3 regions of the Streptomyces sp. NPDC002886 genome follow, and region 3 is predicted to be linked to each of the others. Evidence: riboswitches for the same ligand, from Rfam matches in the RefSeq annotation. Region 3 holds a riboswitch; each other region holds the start of a gene.
The links. A riboswitch is a leader RNA that binds a small molecule or an ion and turns the genes downstream of it on or off. The one in region 3 is predicted to bind thiamine pyrophosphate.

Region 1: it holds a riboswitch for thiamine pyrophosphate, as region 3 does, so the genes downstream of both, ACFYYB_RS12630 (thiamine ABC transporter substrate binding subunit) here and thiO (glycine oxidase ThiO) in region 3, are expected to answer to the same signal.
Region 2: it holds a riboswitch for thiamine pyrophosphate, as region 3 does, so the genes downstream of both, thiC (phosphomethylpyrimidine synthase ThiC) here and thiO (glycine oxidase ThiO) in region 3, are expected to answer to the same signal.

The regions. Positions count from the first base shown of each region.
Region 1 covers NZ_JBIAPV010000003.1:94,239-97,505, forward strand. Annotated here, with positions in the region: gene ACFYYB_RS12625 (ABC transporter permease) at 1-447, opposite strand, end outside; gene ACFYYB_RS12630 (thiamine ABC transporter substrate binding subunit) at 507-1,613, opposite strand; TPP riboswitch at 1,698-1,806, opposite strand; gene rlmN (23S rRNA (adenine(2503)-C(2))-methyltransferase RlmN) at 1,865-2,977, opposite strand; gene ACFYYB_RS12640 (phosphatidate cytidylyltransferase) at 3,071-3,267, opposite strand, start outside.
Region 2 covers NZ_JBIAPV010000007.1:177,729-180,995, forward strand. Annotated here, with positions in the region: gene thiC (phosphomethylpyrimidine synthase ThiC) at 1-1,255, opposite strand, end outside; TPP riboswitch at 1,250-1,394, opposite strand; gene ACFYYB_RS28930 (YibE/F family protein) at 1,467-2,873, shown strand; gene ACFYYB_RS28935 (SsgA family sporulation/cell division regulator) at 3,054-3,267, opposite strand, start outside.
Region 3 covers NZ_JBIAPV010000002.1:424,199-427,465, reverse strand. Annotated here, with positions in the region: gene ACFYYB_RS08110 (thiazole synthase) at 1-387, opposite strand, end outside; gene thiS (sulfur carrier protein ThiS) at 393-593, opposite strand; gene thiO (glycine oxidase ThiO) at 590-1,801, opposite strand; TPP riboswitch at 1,799-1,911, opposite strand; gene ACFYYB_RS08095 (NAD(P)/FAD-dependent oxidoreductase) at 2,049-3,267, shown strand, end outside.

The sequences.
Region 1 (3,267 bases), on a different contig from region 3:
CGCCCACAGTCCGCCGACCGTGCGGATGACCACGGCGTAGTTGAAGAAGACGTGCGCGAGCAGGATCGCCCACACGGTCGTGTCGAGGCGGATCCCCCACACCTTGTCCAGCAGGCCGTTGCGCCCCACCAGTGCGAGGAAGGCGGTGCCGACCACGACGGTCGGCAGCACGAACGGCACCGTCACGAGCGCCCGCAGCAGTTGTTTGCCGGGGAACTCGAAGCGCGCGAAGACGTACGCGCCGGGGAGTGCGATCAGGAGCGTGAGCGCCGTGGACGCGAGCGCCTGCCAGGTGGTGAACCAGAGCACGTCGCCGATGTCGGGCCGGGCCAGCACCTCGCCGATCCGGCCGAACTGCCAGCCGGCGTCCGTCTTGAGCCCGCGCCCGACGATCGCGGCCACGGGGTAGGCGAAGAACAGCCCGAAGAAGACGAGCGGCACGGCCATCAGACCGAGCCTGACGGCCGTGGCCCGCCCGCTCTCCTTCGGTACGGAACTCAACCGTCCTACTTCACGACGAGCGCGGTCCACGCCTTGACCCACTGGTCGCGGTTCTTGGCGATGGCCTCGGGGGCGACCGTCTCGGGCTTCTCGATGACCACGCCGTGCTTGGTGAACAGCTCGGGCAGCGCCGCGTCCTTGGTCACCGGGTTCACGAACATCTGGAGCGGCATGTCCTCCTGGAACTTCTTGGAGATCAGGAAGTCCAGCAGCGCCTTGCCGCCTTCCTCGTTCTTCGCGCCCTTGAGCAGACCCGCGAACTCGGTCTGCCGGAAGCACGTGCCCGTCGAGACGCCCGTGGGGGCCACGGCCGGCTGCGGCTCGCCGTAGAGGACCTCGACGGGCGGGCTGGAGGCGTAGGAGACGACCAGCGGGCGGTCGCCCTTGGCCTTCTTGCCGCCCGCCGAGCCGGAGAAGCGCTCGTTGTAGGCCTGCTCCCAGCCGTCGACGACCTCGACGCCGTTGGCCTTCAGCTTGCTCCAGTAGTCCTTCCAGCCCTCGTCGCCGTACTTGCCGACGGAGGCGAGCAGGAAGCCGAGGCCGGGCGAGGAGGTCGCGGCGTTCTCGGTGACCAGCAGGTTCTTGTACTCCGGCTTGATCAGGTCGTCCAGCGTCTGCGGCGGGGCGAGCTTCTTGTCGGCGAAGTAGGCCTTGTCGTAGTTCACGCAGATGTCGCCGGAGTCGACCGGGGTGACCCGGTGCTCCTTGTCGAGCACGGACTCGGGCTTCACACCGGCCAGCCCCTTGGCCTCGTACGGCGTGAAGATGCCGTTGTCGAGGGCGCGGGAGAGCAGCGTGTTGTCCACGCCGAAGAAGACGTCGCCGCGCGGGGAGCCCTTGGTGAGGATCTCCTGGTTCAGTGCCGTGCCCGCGTCTCCGGACTTCAGGACCTTGACGGTGTACCCGCTCTGCTGCTCGAACTCCTTGAGGACCGCTTCGGTCACGTTGAAGGAGTCGTGCGAGACGAGAGTGATCGTCTTGGACTTCGGGGCGGCCGACGCGGAGGCCCCGGCGGACTTGTCCTTGGCGTCGCCGCCGCCGCAGGCGCTGAGCGTGGTGACGCCGAGCGCGGCCGCGAGCGCGACGCCCGCCATCTTCTTGGTGGTGCTCATTGGTGCATTCCTCCTGGGATGTCCAGGAGAAGACGCGGCCCTGCCCGGCGCTCTGTGGAGCGGACGCCGGGCAGGGCGCAACAGCTTGAGTGATGACCGAACTTCCTACCCCGAATGACCGGGGCGAGGTTCAGAGGGTCTGCGGTGACGGTTACCGCACTCTCAGCGCTGTGGCGCTCCCCTGTCGGAATATGAAATTGGTTCGGCCACAGGGTACCCCGTGGCCGAATGCCCACCTCAACTGGCGGAAATCAGCGCTCCGAGGCGGCGAGCTGGCCGCACGCGCCGTCGATCTCCTGGCCACGGGTGTCGCGTACGGTCACCGGCACTCCGTGGCGGGCGATGGCCTCGACGAAGGCCTTCTCGTCCTCGGGGCGCGAGGCGGTCCACTTCGAGCCCGGCGTCGGGTTCAGCGGGATCAGGTTGACGTGCACGCGCTTGCCCTTGAGCAGCCTGCCGAGCAGGTCGCCGCGCCAGGCCTGGTCGTTGATGTCGCGGATCAGGGCGTACTCGATGGAGATCCGGCGGCCGGACTTCTCCGCGTACTCCCAGGCCGCACCGAGCACCTCGCGGACGTTCCAGCGGGTGTTCACGGGGACCAGGGTGTCGCGCAGCTCGTCGTCCGGGGCGTGCAGGGAGACGGCGAGGCGGCACTTGAAGCCCTCGTCGGCGAAGCGGTGCATCGCCGGGACCAGGCCCACGGTGGAGACCGTGATGCCGCGCTGCGACAGGCCCAGGCCGTCGGGCTCCGGGTCGGTCAGGCGGCGGATGGCGCCGACGACGCGGTTGTAGTTGGCGAGCGGCTCGCCCATGCCCATGAAGACGATGTTCGACAGCCGGGCGGGCCCGCCGGGGACCTCGCCGTCGCGCAGGGCGCGCATGCCGTCGACGATCTGGTGGACGATCTCGGCCGTCGACAGGTTGCGGTCCAGACCGGCCTGGCCGGTGGCGCAGAACGGGCAGTTCATGCCGCAGCCGGCCTGCGAGGAGATGCACATGGTGACCCGGTCCGGGTAGCGCATCAGCACGGACTCGACGAGCGTGCCGTCGTGCAGCTTCCACAGGGTCTTGCGCGTGGTGTCGTCGTCGCAGGAGATGTGGCGCAGGACGTTCATCAGGTCCGGCAGCAGCTCCTGCTGGAGCTTCTCGCGGGACGCGGCCGGGATGTCGGTCCACTCGGCCGGGTCGTGCGCGTACCGGGCGAAGTAGTGCTGGGAGAGCTGCTTGGCCCGGAACGGCTTCTCACCGATCGCGGCGACGGCCTCCCGGCGCTCCTCGGGCGTGAGGTCGGCGAGGTGCCGGGGCGGCTTCTTCGCTCCACGAGGCGCGACGAAAGTGAGCTCTCCCGGGACAGGGCGGGCCATGGCAGGTACTCCTTGTAAGACGAAAGGCGCGCCGCAGAAGCAGCGCGCCTTCCAAGAGTAACCGCCCTGCCTGTACGGGCGCCTTTTCGCAGGTCAGCCGGTACCGACGAACAGCGCCAGCAGCAGCCAGACCACGGGGGCCGTCGGGAGGAGGGAATCCAGCCGGTCCATGATGCCGCCGTGGCCCGGCAGCAGGGTGCCCATGTCCTTGATCCCGAGATCCCGCTTGATCATGGATTCCCCGAGGTCGCCGAGCGTGGCGCTGACGGCGACGGCGAAGCCGAGCACCA
Region 2 (3,267 bases), on a different contig from region 3:
GCGCCTCTTCGCAGATCTCCTGCTGAAGGTCGATGTTCTCCTTGATCTTGTGCATCGGGACGTGCCCGGGGCCCTCGATCATCGTCTGCACGTTGTGCCGCTTGGCGATCGTGTTCAGCTCGCCCAGCGTCTTCAACTCCGCGAACTGCGCCGCGTCGTTCGCGTCGGCGATGGAACCGGGGCGCAGGCCGTCACCCAGGGAGTACGTGACGTCGTACGCCGCGAGGATCTCGCAGAGCTCCTCGAAGTTCGTGTAGAGGAAGTTCTCCTTGTGGTGCGCGAGGCACCAGGCGGCCATGATCGAGCCGCCGCGCGAGACGATGCCGGTCTTGCGGCGGGCGGTCAGCGGCACGTACGACAGCAGCACGCCGGCGTGGACCGTCATGTAGTCGACGCCCTGCTCGGCCTGCTCGATGACCGTGTCCTTGTAGATCTCCCAGGTCAGGTCCTCGGCGCGGCCGTCGACCTTCTCCAGCGCCTGGTACAGCGGCACGGTGCCGATCGGCACGGGGGAGTTGCGCAGCACCCATTCGCGGGTGGTGTGGATGTTGCGGCCGGTGGAGAGGTCCATGACCGTGTCGGCGCCCCACTTGGTCGCCCAGGTCATCTTGTCCACCTCCTCCTCGATCGAGGAGGTGACCGCGGAGTTGCCGATGTTGGCGTTGACCTTCACCAGGAACCGCTTGCCGATGATCATCGGCTCGATCTCGGGGTGGTTCACGTTGACCGGCATGACCGCGCGACCTGCGGCGATCTCCTCGCGGACGACCTCGGGGGAGACGTTCTCGCGGATCGCGACGTACTCCATCTCCGGGGTGATCTCGCCGCGGCGGGCGTACGCGAGCTGCGTGACCGCGGCGCCGCCACGGCCGCGGCGGGGCTGGCGCGGACGGCCCGGGAAGACCGCGTCGAGGTTCTTGAGGCCACCGCGCGGAGAGGTGTGCTTGATGCCGTCGTCCTCGGGGCGTACGGGGCGGCCCGCGTACTCCTCGGTGTCACCGCGGCTGATGATCCAGTTCTCGCGCAGCGGCGGCAGGCCCCGGCGCACGTCGGTCTCGATCTGCGGGTCGGTGTACGGACCGGACGTGTCGTAGAGCGTCACGTCCTTGCCGTTGGTGAGGTGGACCTGACGAACCGGCACCCGGATGTCGGGGCGGGAGCCCGCCACGTATCCCTTGTGCCAGCCGGGCTGGCGCTCGGTCTGGCCGTCGGCGTCCTGGCTGACGGCAGGCGTGCGTGCGTCCTGAATGGTCATGAGACCTAATCTCCCTACGCCGGCATTACCCGGTAACAGGTTCGGCGGTCGACGCAGCCTCCTCCCGTACGCATATTCGAATGCGAACGGTGATCAGCGCCCTCTCAGCCCGGTGCTCCGAGCTCCCGCGTTGTGCAAAGTAGGCCCCACGCTAGCGTTATGTGTGGCGTGCTGAACAGTGGGCCCCCTCATCTGTTGCGATGATCAGCCAGTGACGTCCTCGCCGCAGCCCCCCACCGACCCCACGGATCCCGCCGGTCACACCGACCACTCGGGCCATGCGCACGCCGATCCCGGCCACTCGCCCGACCGCGCTCCCGGGCACTCCCACGGCCACACGCACAGCCATGGCCCGGCGGCCCCCGTCTCGAAGCACCTGCGCAAGGTGATCGCGGCCGTCCTGATCCCCTTCGCGGCCGCCGTCGTGATCGGCATGGCGGTGCTCTGGCCCGGCGGTGCGCCGGACCACGCGCGCACCGGAGTGGGCTTCGACCGGCAGACCCAGCAGGGCACGGTCGTCGCGCTCCAGCACCTCGACTGCAAATCCGTGAACGCCGCCCAAGTGCCCGCCACCGGTGACACCTCGACCCCCGAGGGGCGCGAGGCGCTCGCCGAACAGAACGGCGAGTGCAAGAAGGCCACCATCAGGGTCGGCAGCGGTCCCGACAAGGGGCGCGAGTTCTTCGAGATCGTCCAGCCCGGCGCACCACGACAGTTGACGGACGGCCAGGACGTGGTGGTCGCCTACGCCCCCGACGCGCCCCGCGATCTGCAGTACTCCGTGATCGACGTGAACCGCAAGCTGCCGATGGCCCTGCTCGCCGGAATCTTCGCCCTCGCGGTCGTCCTCGTCGGGCGGATGCGCGGGCTGTTCGCACTCATCGCCCTCGTCGTCAGCTTCGCGGTGCTGACCCTGTTCATCCTCCCGGCGATCCTGCAGGGGTCGAATCCTCTGGTCGTGGCCGTGGTCGGAGCCAGCGCGATCATGCTGATCGCCCTCTACATGTGCCACGGGCTGACGGCCCGCACCTCGGTCGCGGTCCTCGGCACCATCATCTCGCTGCTGCTGATCGGCCTGCTGGGTTCGCTGTTCATCGACTGGGCGTTCCTCAGCGGCAACACGGACGACAACACCGGGCTGATCCACGGGCTCTACCCGAACATCGACATGAGCGGTTTGCTGCTTGCGGGTGTCATCATCGGATCGCTCGGCGTACTCGACGACGTGACCGTCACTCAGACCTCGGCGGTCTGGGAACTCCACCAGGCAGACCCGTCGATGGGCCCGCGCGGGCTCTACCGGGCGGGCATCCGCATCGGGCGCGACCACATCGCCTCGGTGGTGAACACCCTGGTACTGGCGTACGCGGGCGCGGCGTTGCCCCTGCTTCTGCTGTTCTCGATCGCGAACAGCAGCATGGGTTCGGTGGCCAACAGCGAGCTGGTCGCGGAGGAGATCGTACGTACCCTCGTGGGCTCGATCGGACTGGTCGCCTCGGTACCCGTGACGACGGCGCTGGCCGCACTCGTGGTGTCCGCCGACAGGGCGGAATCCCCGGCGGCCACAGCGGCCTCGGGGCCGCTCCGCGGCGGCCGGGGCCGGCGACGCAAGCGCTGAATGGCGGACCGGCGGGCGCGGCTGGTCAGTTCGCGCACGCGGCCGGTCGTGTGGAACGGCAGGGTGGAGCGCTCAGCGCGTCGGCACGCTGAGCCGTGGTGCGTGATGATGCGGTGATGCGGATGGTGCCGTACTGCTTGCCGGCACACCCTGGTCAGCGGGCGTACCGCCGGGCTTCGGTCAGCCCGCGTTCTGCTCGTTCTGCTGCGACTCCGCGAGGATCTTGTCGAGCGCCTCGTCGAGGTTCTCCTCGAAGTCCCCGAGGTTGCGCTCCTGGCCGAGCGGAACGATCCGGTCGGTACGGTCGAGGAACGCCACGAGTGGCGCCGCGCTCGCACGGAAGAGAGCCCGGTCTGCGCCTACCTGCAGCCGGATGTGGACATCGGACAGCTCC
Region 3 (3,267 bases):
GCCCTCGTCGACCAGGATCTCTGCCGCGTCGAGGAGTTCAACGCCGTCCGGCAGGAGGGTGCGCTCGTCCGCGACGACCTCCAGTTTGATCCAGTCCGTCCCGAGGGCCTCCCGGGCCAGCCGGGCCGTCAGTACGGCCTCGCCCGCCGTGAAGCAGCCCGCGGTGTTGGGGAGGACCGCGATGCCCAGGCGGTTCAGGACGGACAGGACCGAGCCCTGGACCGTCGGGTCGAGGCGCCGCATCGCGACCGTGGTGAGTTCGGTGCCGGACGCGACCAGCGCCCGTTCCAGGATGTCCAGGCTCGGGGCCCCGCCGGTGCCCATGATCAGGCGCGAGGAGAAGGTCCGGCCGGCGAGGGTGAATACGTCGTCGGAGGTGTCCGCCATGGTGTTCAGCCCCCCTGGACCGCGGTGAGGACCTCGACGCGGTCGCCGTCGGTCACGGAGGTGTAGGGCCACTGGCCGCGCGGCACCACGGTCTCGTTGAGGGCGGCCGCGACCCCCTTGGTGGCCTCGGTGAGGGTGGCGATCACGGTGGCGAGCATGGTCCCGTCCGCGATCTCGTGCGGCTCGCCGTTGACGGAAATGGTCATGCGAACGACTCCTGTCGCGTGAGGGGGGACGTGGCGGTGGAGGTGGGGGTGAAGCGGCGTGGGGTGAAGGGGCGGGCGATCTCCGGGAGTTCGCCGGTGGTCAGCAGGTCCGCCATCACGTCCCCGGTCAGCGGGGTCAGCAGGACGCCGTTGCGGTAGTGCCCGGTGGCCAGGTGCAGCCCCGGGAGTTCGGTCGGGCCGAGGAGGGGGGCGTTGTCCGGCGACCCGGGCCGCAGTCCGGCCCGGGTCTCGACCAGGGGGAGTTCGGTGATCCCGGGGACCAGTTCGTGGGCGTCGCGCAGGAGTTCGTAGACCCCGCCCGCGGTGACCGTGGTGTCCCAGCCGAGTTCCTCGCTGGTGGCGCCGAGGACGAGTTCGCCGTTCTCGCGGGGGACGAGGTAGACGTGGCTGCCGCGCACCACGGCCCGTACGGTCCGCGACAGGAACGGGGCGTACGAAGGCGGCACCGCGAGGCGCAGGACCTGGCCCTTGACCGGCCGTACGGGGGCCACGGCCTCGGGCGGTACGCCGTCCAGCCGGCCGCTGAGCGAGCCCGCGGCCAGTACCACCTGGTCGGCGCGCAGCTCCGTACCGTCCGCGTCGTCGAGGACCGCGCCGCAGGCCCGGTCGGCGGCGGTCAGCAGCCGGGCCGCACCGGCGCGGTGCAGGGCGACGCCGGCCCGTTCGCAGGCGGCCAGCAGGGCGGCCGCGAGGCGGCGGGGGTCGACCTGGTGGTCGCCGTCCACGCGCAGGCCGCCGCGGACGCCCGGAGCCAGCATCGGCTCCAGGCGGCGGCACTCGCGGCCGGTCAGCCACTCGGACTCCAGGCCGCAGCGGCGCTGGAGGGCGTGCAGTTCGCGCAGGTGCAGCCGGTCGTCGGCGTCGAGGGCGACGGCGAGGGTGCCGCAGGCGCGGTAGCCGATGTCCATGCCGCCGCTGGCTTCGGCGAGCTCGGCGGCGAACTCGGGGTAGCGGGCGGCGGAGGCGAGGTTGAGCCCGAGCAGGGTCTCCTCGCCGTAGTGCAGCTCGGTGACGGCGGCCAGCATGCCGGCCGCGACCTGGGCGGCGCCGCCGCCGGGGGCCGGATCGGCCAGCGCGGTGCGCAGCCCGCGCCGGGCCACCCGCCAGGCGGTGACCAGGCCGATGATGCCGCCCCCGATGACGAGGACGTCGTAGCCGGGACTCCGGCTGTTCCTGGATGAATGCATGGGCGTCCAGCCCCTCCCTTCGCCGGCATGACCCGGATCAGGTTCGTACGGTCGGAGGCCGGCCAGCCTCCCTCTCAGCCCGGTACGCCCGGACTCCCGCGATAGGTTCCGTGCCAGAGTAACGGTGAGGCGGACGGCCGGTAAGGCTGCCTCCCCGGAGGCGGTGTCGTGCCGGTGTCCGCCCGGATCCCGGCCGGTCGCCATCCCGCTATTCCTGACGGACCGTCAGTTGATTAGGCTGGGCCGCGTGAGCGAGCAGACGCAACAGCAGACGCAACAGGCGGAAGACACTCGGCGCGGCGTGGTGATCGTCGGCGCCGGAATGGCCGGGGTCCAGACCGCGGTCGCCCTCCGGGAGCAGGGCTGGACCGGCCCCGTCACCCTGCTGGGAGCCGAACCCCACCAGCCCTACGACCGGCCCCCGCTGTCCAAGGCGGTGCTCCTCGGCAAGGCGGAGGACTCGGCCTTCGACGTCGACTTCGAGGAGCTCGGCATCGAGCTCCGCCTGGGGGTCGAGGTCACCGGGCTGCGGGCCGCCGACCGGGAGGTGGACACCGAGGCGGGCCCGGTCCCGTACGAGGTCCTCGTGCTGGCGACCGGCGCCCTCCCGCTGACCCTGCCCGGCGCGGAGGGCGTCCCGGGGGTGCACCTGCTGCGCACCCTGGACGACGCGGCCCGGCTGCGGCCCGTCCTGGCGGCCGGTACCGCGGTGGTGGTGGTCGGGGCCGGGTGGATCGGCGCCGAGTTCGCCACCGCCGCCCGCGAGGCGGGCTGCGCGGTGACGGTGGTCGAGGCGGCCGACCGGGTACTGGCGGGCGCGCTGCCCGCCGAGGTCGCCGAGCCGATGGGGCGCTGGTACGCCCAGGCGGGCGCCGAGCTGCTGACCGGCGCGCGGGTGGCCTCCGTGGAGCCGGGCCGGGTCCTGCTGGCCGACGGGCGGGAGCTGCCGGCCGGGGCGGTGGTGGTGGGCATCGGCGCCCGCCCGGCCACCGGATGGCTGGCGGGATCCGGCGTGGAACTCGGTGCGGACGGGGCGGTGGCCGCCGACGAGTGGCTGCGCACCTCGGTGCCCGCGGTGTACGCGGTGGGGGACTGCGCCTCGTTCCCGTCGGGGCGCTACGGGTCGCGGCTGCTGGTGCACCACTGGGACAACGCGCTCCAGGGGCCCCGGGTGGTCGCGGCGGACATCCTCGCCGGGGGCTCCGGGGAGCAGGTCTACGACCCGGTCCCGTACTTCTGGTCGGAGCAGTTCGGCCGCTTCGTGCAGTACGCGGGACACCACGGCTCCGCGGACGCGATGGTGTGGCGCGGCGACCCGGCGGACGACACCTGGTCGGTGTGCTGGCTGCGCGAAGGCCGGCTGGCCGCGGTCCTCGCGGTGGGCCGGCCGCGCGATCTGGCGCAGGGGCGCCGGCTCATCGAGTCGGGCGCCCCGGTCGACCCGGCGAAGGTCGCGGACCCGGGGA